One region of the Photobacterium makurazakiensis genome, then DNA from elsewhere that is predicted to be linked to it. Evidence: predicted binding sites of a transcription regulator. Region 1 holds the regulator's gene; the other holds the start of a gene.

The links. The regulator CRP, encoded in region 1, controls carbon source genes, mostly activating them, when cyclic AMP is high. The targets are predictions, from matches to a motif close to TGTGANNNNNNTCACA.
Region 2: L4D09_RS04890 (NupC/NupG family nucleoside CNT transporter) is a predicted target of CRP. The motif match lies at 752-767, and genes of this name have one in related genera.

Annotation. Positions count from the first base shown of each region.
Region 1 covers NZ_JAKJSJ010000013.1:191,642-195,379, reverse strand. The annotation lists gene L4D09_RS06475 (YheU family protein) at 1-17, shown strand, start outside; gene L4D09_RS06470 (phosphoribulokinase) at 147-1,016, shown strand; gene L4D09_RS06465 (OsmC family protein) at 1,073-1,477, opposite strand; gene crp (cAMP-activated global transcriptional regulator CRP) at 1,746-2,378, shown strand; gene L4D09_RS06455 (hypothetical protein) at 2,563-2,763, shown strand; gene L4D09_RS06450 (DUF1338 domain-containing protein) at 2,860-3,663, opposite strand; gene astD (succinylglutamate-semialdehyde dehydrogenase) at 3,717-3,738, opposite strand, start outside.
Region 2 covers NZ_JAKJSJ010000012.1:51,775-55,512, reverse strand. The annotation lists gene L4D09_RS04895 (TatD family hydrolase) at 1-694, shown strand, start outside; gene L4D09_RS04890 (NupC/NupG family nucleoside CNT transporter) at 915-2,180, shown strand; gene L4D09_RS04885 (XapX domain-containing protein) at 2,496-2,666, shown strand; gene deoC (deoxyribose-phosphate aldolase) at 3,111-3,738, shown strand, end outside.

The DNA of each region.
Region 1 (3,738 bases):
GAAATATGGGGGAATAAGTCCCCTACAGCGCTAATTTACACGGTTTTGGTGACTGCACGCACGTAGCATTTTTGGCATCCCGACTTGACCTTACCTCACCACCCTGTTACTAACTCTTTCCGTTAATGTTAACGACAGGGTTTGTCATGTCTGCAAAACATCCAATAATTGCAGTAACAGGGTCTTCAGGGGCGGGTACATCCACCACCTCTGAAGCATTTCGCAAAATGTTCAATATGATGGGCATTAATGCTGCCTGGCTGGAAGGTGATAGCTTTCACCGTTTTACTCGCCCAGAAATGGATGTCGAAATTCGCAAAGCCAAAGATCAAGGGCGACATATTAGTTACTTTGGTCCTCAAGCGAACGATTTCCCTCAGCTAGAAACCTTTTTCCGCCAGTATGGTGATGATGGAAGCGGCCAATTTCGACGCTACCTGCATACCTTTGATGAAGCCGTACCATATAACCAAATGCCCGGTTCATTCACACCATGGCAGGAATTACCAGAAAACACCGACGTATTGTTCTATGAAGGACTTCATGGTGGGGCTGTTGATGGTGAAACCAATGTTGCTCAGCATGTTGATTTACTGATTGGCATGGTACCAATCGTCAACTTAGAGTGGATTCAAAAGATTGTTCGGGATACCCGCGATCGCGGCCATTCACGAGAAGCGGTAATGGAATCGATTGTGCGATCGATGGATGACTATCTCAATTATATTACGCCTCAGTTTTCTCGTACCCATATTAACTTTCAGCGCGTACCTACCGTTGATACCTCAAACCCATTCAGCGCCAAAGCTATTCCAAGCTTGGATGAGAGTTTTGTCGTGATCCGATTTCGCGGGATCAAAAATGTCGACTTCCCTTATTTGCTATCGATGATCCAAGGATCATTTATGTCACGCCACAATACACTGGTGGTTCCGGGTGGAAAAATGAGCTTTGCCATGGAGCTAATCATGCGCCCGTTGATCCAAAAACTGATCGAAACAGGAAAAATCGGTTAAATGATAAAACTCAAGCCCCTTTTTAGGGGCTTGGATCTCTTCACCGCAATTTCGAATTAGGCGCCAATCACTTCATGAGAGTGCGTCATTTCAACACCTTCACCAAGCATCAAACACACCGAGCAATACTTCTCTAGCGAATCAGCAACAATTTTTGCTACTAGCGCTTCATCGAGATCATGACCTGTCACCACGAAATGCAAGTTCGCTGAAGTAAAAATACGGGGGGCTTGCTCACGGCGCTCAGATGAAATTCGCGCTTCACAGCCCGTAATTTTCTGCCCAGCTGATTTCAACCCATCAACCACATCAACCGAGCTACACCCCCCAGCCGCCATCAATACCATCTCCATTGGGCTTGGTGCTTTTTCTCCCCCATTGCCATCCATAACCACACTATGGCCAGAATTTGACTGTCCTAAAAAGGTCATATTCTCGACCCATTTCACTCGTGATTGCATTTGTTTTTCCTTACTACTTATAGGGTAATTAGTGACAATATAGCAACTGTGTGATCATGTGCACACTTATGACTACTAAATGACCATTCTCGATAGATCAATATCAAGAAATACATGCTGAAAAAAGATAAACTTTGAACTAATTATTCACGTGAGCTTGCAGCCCAGCTGTTGACTGAATATCCTAAGCGACGAACACCAAGTATAGGCCCAGCCCTTTTTTGATGGACGTCGTTGTTGGGCAACAAACACAGAGGAAGTTAGTAATATGGTTCCAGGTAAACCTCAAACAGATCCAACTCTAGAGTGGTTTCTTTCGCATTGCCACATTCATAAATACCCGTCAAAGAGTACTTTGATTCATGCGGGTGAAAAAGCTGAAACGCTCTACTACATTGTTAAAGGTTCTGTGGCTGTCCTAATCAAGGATGAAGAAGGCAAGGAAATGATCTTGTCTTACCTAAACCAGGGTGACTTTATCGGTGAATTAGGCTTGTTCGAAGAAGGCCAAGAGCGTACCGCTTGGGTTCGAGCAAAAACCCCTTGTGAAGTCGCAGAGATTTCTTTCAAGAAATTCCGCCAGCTTATTCAAGTTAACCCTGATATTCTGATGCGTTTGTCTGCTCAAATGGCAAACCGTCTTCAGGTTACAAGCCAGAAAGTAGGTGATCTTGCTTTCCTAGATGTGACTGGCCGTATCGCTCAGACACTTCTAAATCTTGCGAAGCAACCAGATGCGATGACGCACCCTGACGGTATGCAAATCAAGATCACTCGCCAAGAAATTGGCCAGATCGTGGGTTGTTCTCGTGAAACTGTTGGTCGTATTTTGAAAATGCTGGAAGAGCAGAACCTAATCTCTGCTCACGGTAAAACTATCGTGGTATACGGTACACGTTAATTTCGCGTGCCATCATTGATAGTAAAAAGCCGCCTCGGGCGGCTTTTTTGATCCGGGAATTCATACCGAAATGGTATTTTTGCCGTATTGCTCACTTTTTCGTCCTTGTATCCTCACCACCAAGTGCTACATTGTGCATATCTGGCGTAAGTGATAATACGTCATTCACATGGATGAAATCGATATGGACCTCGAACGCTTTTCAGCAAATGGCTTACCGGCAAGCAATACGAGCGTTATTGCTCCTCTTCCCCCAACAATAGAGATGACAGGCTTTAGCGGGCATCGTCACTATTGTGAACAACAAACGGCTTCACCATGCCATAAAGGACAACTTACTAAGCATGAATTCGGGATCACACCACTTGATAGCCTGTGCCATTAGCCTTCCCCAAACACGTTTTACTCTTATCGCATACGATAAGCCCACCGTATTTCATTACAGTGGGCTATAGGGTTAATCACCTTTAACGCCTACGGATCAGTCTTTCTTCACGTGGGTGCTTTCGAAGATTTTATCCGCCGAGGCTTCAACAAAGCCACGATATAACTCACCGTCAGGTGCAGCATAGCGCTTAGCAAATTCATAAAACCCTCCCGCGATACTAAACACCCCATCGGTAAAGCCAACATCAACGGTATCAGCAATCGTTGCCGATTGCTCTAGCATCACCTCAGGGCTGCCTTTCACATCGCCCCCCGACTCATTGATCGAAAAGCCATTATGACGAAGTAAATGATTTACCTCTTTGACCTCAGTAAACTGCTCAAGCTGATTAATACTGACTGTAAAATGGTTGGCACCAAAACCGTGCGCGGCTAACCACCCTGCATATTCGCTTTCTGCTACCAGCAACTCATAAGTGGCATAATCGAGGTCCCAACGCCGCCCACCATGCAGGAAGGCAGGATCACGCATCGCCGCTTCTGGTACTTGATCAACAAGCTCTCGTACGGTTTGCTGTAGCAACGAGCTAAACTGCCCTACTAGCAATTCACTGATGAATACTTTCGGGGCATTTGGATTTGGATGCTCAAAGTGCTCAGCATAAAGTTTCTTTGCTTCAAAGTGATACTTACCACAAGGTTTATAACCCAATGCGATAAACGGTGCCGCTAGCCTATCCAGACCCACTTTAGGCAAATTAAACGTCCGTAACGCAATATGGTCATTCAGCAACGGCTCATCTTCTGTGAGTAAATCATGCACCTGTGCAGCAGAGGGGCATAAACGCTGAGTATAGTCTTGCCATAAGCCATCAAATAATTGCACAACCCTTTCCATGAATATCACATCCTCTTAGCTGGTCGATAAAACGGAATACCTGAAAAATGTGCCTATATACAGATCCCTGGCGAC
Region 2 (3,738 bases), on a different contig from region 1:
GGTTCCTGCTGTCGGTGAGCGTAATTGGCAGGCGATCCGCCAGTTGAGTGCTGTGTTCGACAATATTTATTATGCGCTGGGGTTGCACCCTTTTTTTAGCGCAGAGCATACAGAGAACGCCATTGCTCGGTTGACCTCAGAGCTTGCTGTTGAATCAGAACTGAGAGAAAAAAAGGCCTCTCGGTGCGTAGCTGTTGGCGAATGTGGTCTAGACTTTGCCATTACGGATGCTAATCGAAATCAACAGATTTCGTTACTAACTCAACAGTTGGTGCTGGCTAATGAACATAACTTACCCATTATTCTTCATTGTCGAAAAGCCTTCCCTGAGTTAATGCGTGTTTTGAGGCAAAACCCACCGATTGCCGGTGGGGTATACCACGCTTTTAGTGGCAGCTACCCGCAAGCAAGGCAGCTTATTGATCTAGGTATCAAAATTGGTGTCGGTGGAACGATTACATATCGCAGAGCCAATAAAACACGTAATACAATAGCGGCATTGCCTTTGGCAACACTTTTGCTGGAAACGGATGCGCCGGATATGCCGATATCAGGGCTTCAAGGGGAGCCTAATCGACCAGACCGACTTGCTAATGTTATGCAGGAACTTGCAGTTATTAGAGTGGAAAGTGAGCAGGAAATTGAGCGGGTTATCACCTTAACCACAGCTGAACTTTTTGGTATTTCGTTGTGAACCTAAGTCACAATAAAAACGATTGCGCGAAACGGTTGCGTTAAGCGTTTTCCTTTTTGTGATTCATGTCACAAATGAGATTGAACTTTTACTCTGTCTCTCTAAAAACTGTGATTTCTGCATTACTTTATCCGTCTCAGCATGGGTATAATGCGCCGGACTCTTAATGAGCCGAATTGTCGAGACGCCAAAAAACTTAACTAAAGGGAAGCCATAAACCATGAGCCTGTTTATGAGCCTGGTTGGGATGGTTGTGTTGCTAGGTCTAGCAGTACTACTATCTGATAACCGTAAAGCTATTAATCTACGTACTGTTGGTGGCGCATTTGCTATCCAATTCTGTTTAGGTGCATTTGTTCTTTATGTACCAGTTGGTCGTGACGTGCTGTACGGTATGTCAACGGCTGTTTCCAACGTTATCGCTTACGGTAACGATGGTATTAACTTCCTATTTGGTGGTCTGACTTCAGACACTATGTTTGAAGTGTTTGGTGGTGGCGGTTTCGTCTTCGCCTTACGTGTACTACCTGTAATTGTTTTCTTCTCTGCATTAATCAGCGTACTTTACTACCTAGGCATTATGCAGGTTGTAATCAATGTACTTGGTGGTGGTCTGCAGAAAGCACTAGGTACGTCTCGCGCGGAATCTATGTCTGCAACAGCTAACATCTTCGTTGGTCAAACGGAAGCACCATTGGTGATTCGTCCGTTCGTACCAAAAATGACTCAGTCTGAGCTGTTTGCAGTAATGTGTGGTGGTCTAGCGTCTGTTGCTGGTGGTGTACTTGCAGGTTACGCATCAATGGGTGTTCCTCTAGAGTACCTAATTGCCGCATCATTCATGGCAGCACCGGGTGGTCTTCTATTTGCTAAGATCATCAAGCCTGAAACTGAAGAAGCTGTTGAACAGTTTGCTGGCGATGCTGACGATGCTGACGACAAACCAGCGAACGTTATCGATGCTGCGGCTGCAGGTGCTTCATCTGGTATGCAGCTTGCGCTAAACGTTGGTGCAATGCTACTAGCATTCATCGGTTTGATTGCCCTAGTGAACGGTATCCTTGGTGGCATTGGTGGTTGGTTCGGTATGCCTGAACTAACACTAGAATTTATCCTTGGTTACGTATTCTCACCACTTGCATTCCTAATCGGTGTGCCTTGGTCTGAAGCAACTATTGCTGGTTCATTCATTGGTCAGAAACTGGTAGTTAACGAATTCGTTGCTTACCTAAACTTTGCACCATACCTAGCTGAAGGTGCTGAAGTTGTACTTTCACCGAAGACTGAAGCTATCATCTCGTTCGCTCTATGTGGTTTCGCTAACCTGTCATCAGTAGCTATCCTACTGGGTGGTCTAGGTGGCCTAGCACCGAGTCGTCGTCATGAGATTGCTCAATTTGGTATGAAGGCTGTTGCCGCAGGTACGCTTTCTAACCTAATGTCTGCAACAATTGCTGGTCTATTCGTTACGCTTAACGCAATGTAATCAGCCGACGTAAGTCGATGAAAAACGCCACAGCTTTGCTGTGGCGTTTTTGTATGTAACTTTCAAACTAAACTTCCTGCACTTTATTCTTTATAACGCAAATCACTCTTCCTTCCCCCCGGTTAGCTCCCTTATTGGCATCAACAGATAGGGTAAACGTTAACGCTTGTTGTTTTAATTTATGCCATAAAATCGATTGCGCTCCAATTTCTGCCATTCTGGTTTGTTAGCATGTGGTTTATACCATTAAGAGCAACAGGCGACGTAAGGCAGACTACACTTTCTCTTGTGCGAAAAACGTTTGAGAGAATGATTATGAATGAAGTCATATTGGCACTGTTCGCTGGGTTTATTGTTGGCGTGTTATTTTCAGCGCTGAAGCTACCTATCCCTGCGCCACCAGTATTGTCTGGCGTCATGGGGATTGTTGGGGTTTATGGTGGGGGTATTGCTTACCAATGGATCGTAGAGCGTTTTTTTAGCTGACTCAAACGATTTATAGCTCATGAATTGGCCGATGATGTTTTTCGTTACGTCAACACATTGTCCACACTGAGAAACGTAACTTTCATGGTGGTGGGTATGTTCGCTTGGTATTATAGACCCGCACCATCACAAACTGATTAACGCTGTTTCAGTCAATACCGTCATGGTGTTACCTATCGCTAGGCAGGCTGAAATAGCATAACGGCTGGGAAGAGCAATCCGCTCTTTCCAAGCGGTGAAATGGAAATCAATCAGGTTAACGATCTCGCATTGTTTACCTGAGTCTTCAAGGAATCAAGTCCGTAATACCCTGTCGGGCATGTGTCAGGCATGGGTATAACTGTTCGCGTAGCGGGCCGTTTGGCGGTGGCGCACAAGACTGCCGTCAAGCGTATGGAACAGTTCTATAAAGCTTGGTAGAAAATAACTGGACTGGAGATAGTCATGAGCGATTTAAAAGCTGCTGCACTTCGTGCACTTCAACTAATGGATCTTACAACTCTTAACGATGACGACACTGACGCAAAAGTGATCGAGTTATGTAAGAACGCAAAAACAGCTGTAGGTAACACAGCAGCAGTATGTATCTACCCACGTTTTGTTCCTGTTGCTAAGAAGCAACTGCGTGAGCAAGGTACACCAGAAGTTCGCATTGCAACCGTTACTAACTTCCCGCACGGTAACGACGACATTGAAATCGCAGTTGCAGAAACTAAAGCAGCAGTTGCTTACGGTGCTGACGAAGTTGACGTGGTTTTCCCGTACCGCGCACTAATGGCTGGCAACGAAGAAGTTGGTTTCGAGCTAGTTAAGCAGTGTAAAGCAGCGTGTGGCGATATCCTGTTGAAAGTGATCATCGAGACAGGCGAGCTGAAAACTGAAGCTCTAATCAAGAAAGCATCTGAGCTATCAATCAAAGCTGGTGCAGACTTCATCAAGACTTCAACGGGTAAAGTGCCTGTAAACGCGACACCTGAGTTCGCTGAAATCATGCTTAACGTGATCAAAGAGATGGACGTTGCTAAAACAGTTGGTTTTAAACCTGCTGGTGGCGTACGTACCGCTGAAGATG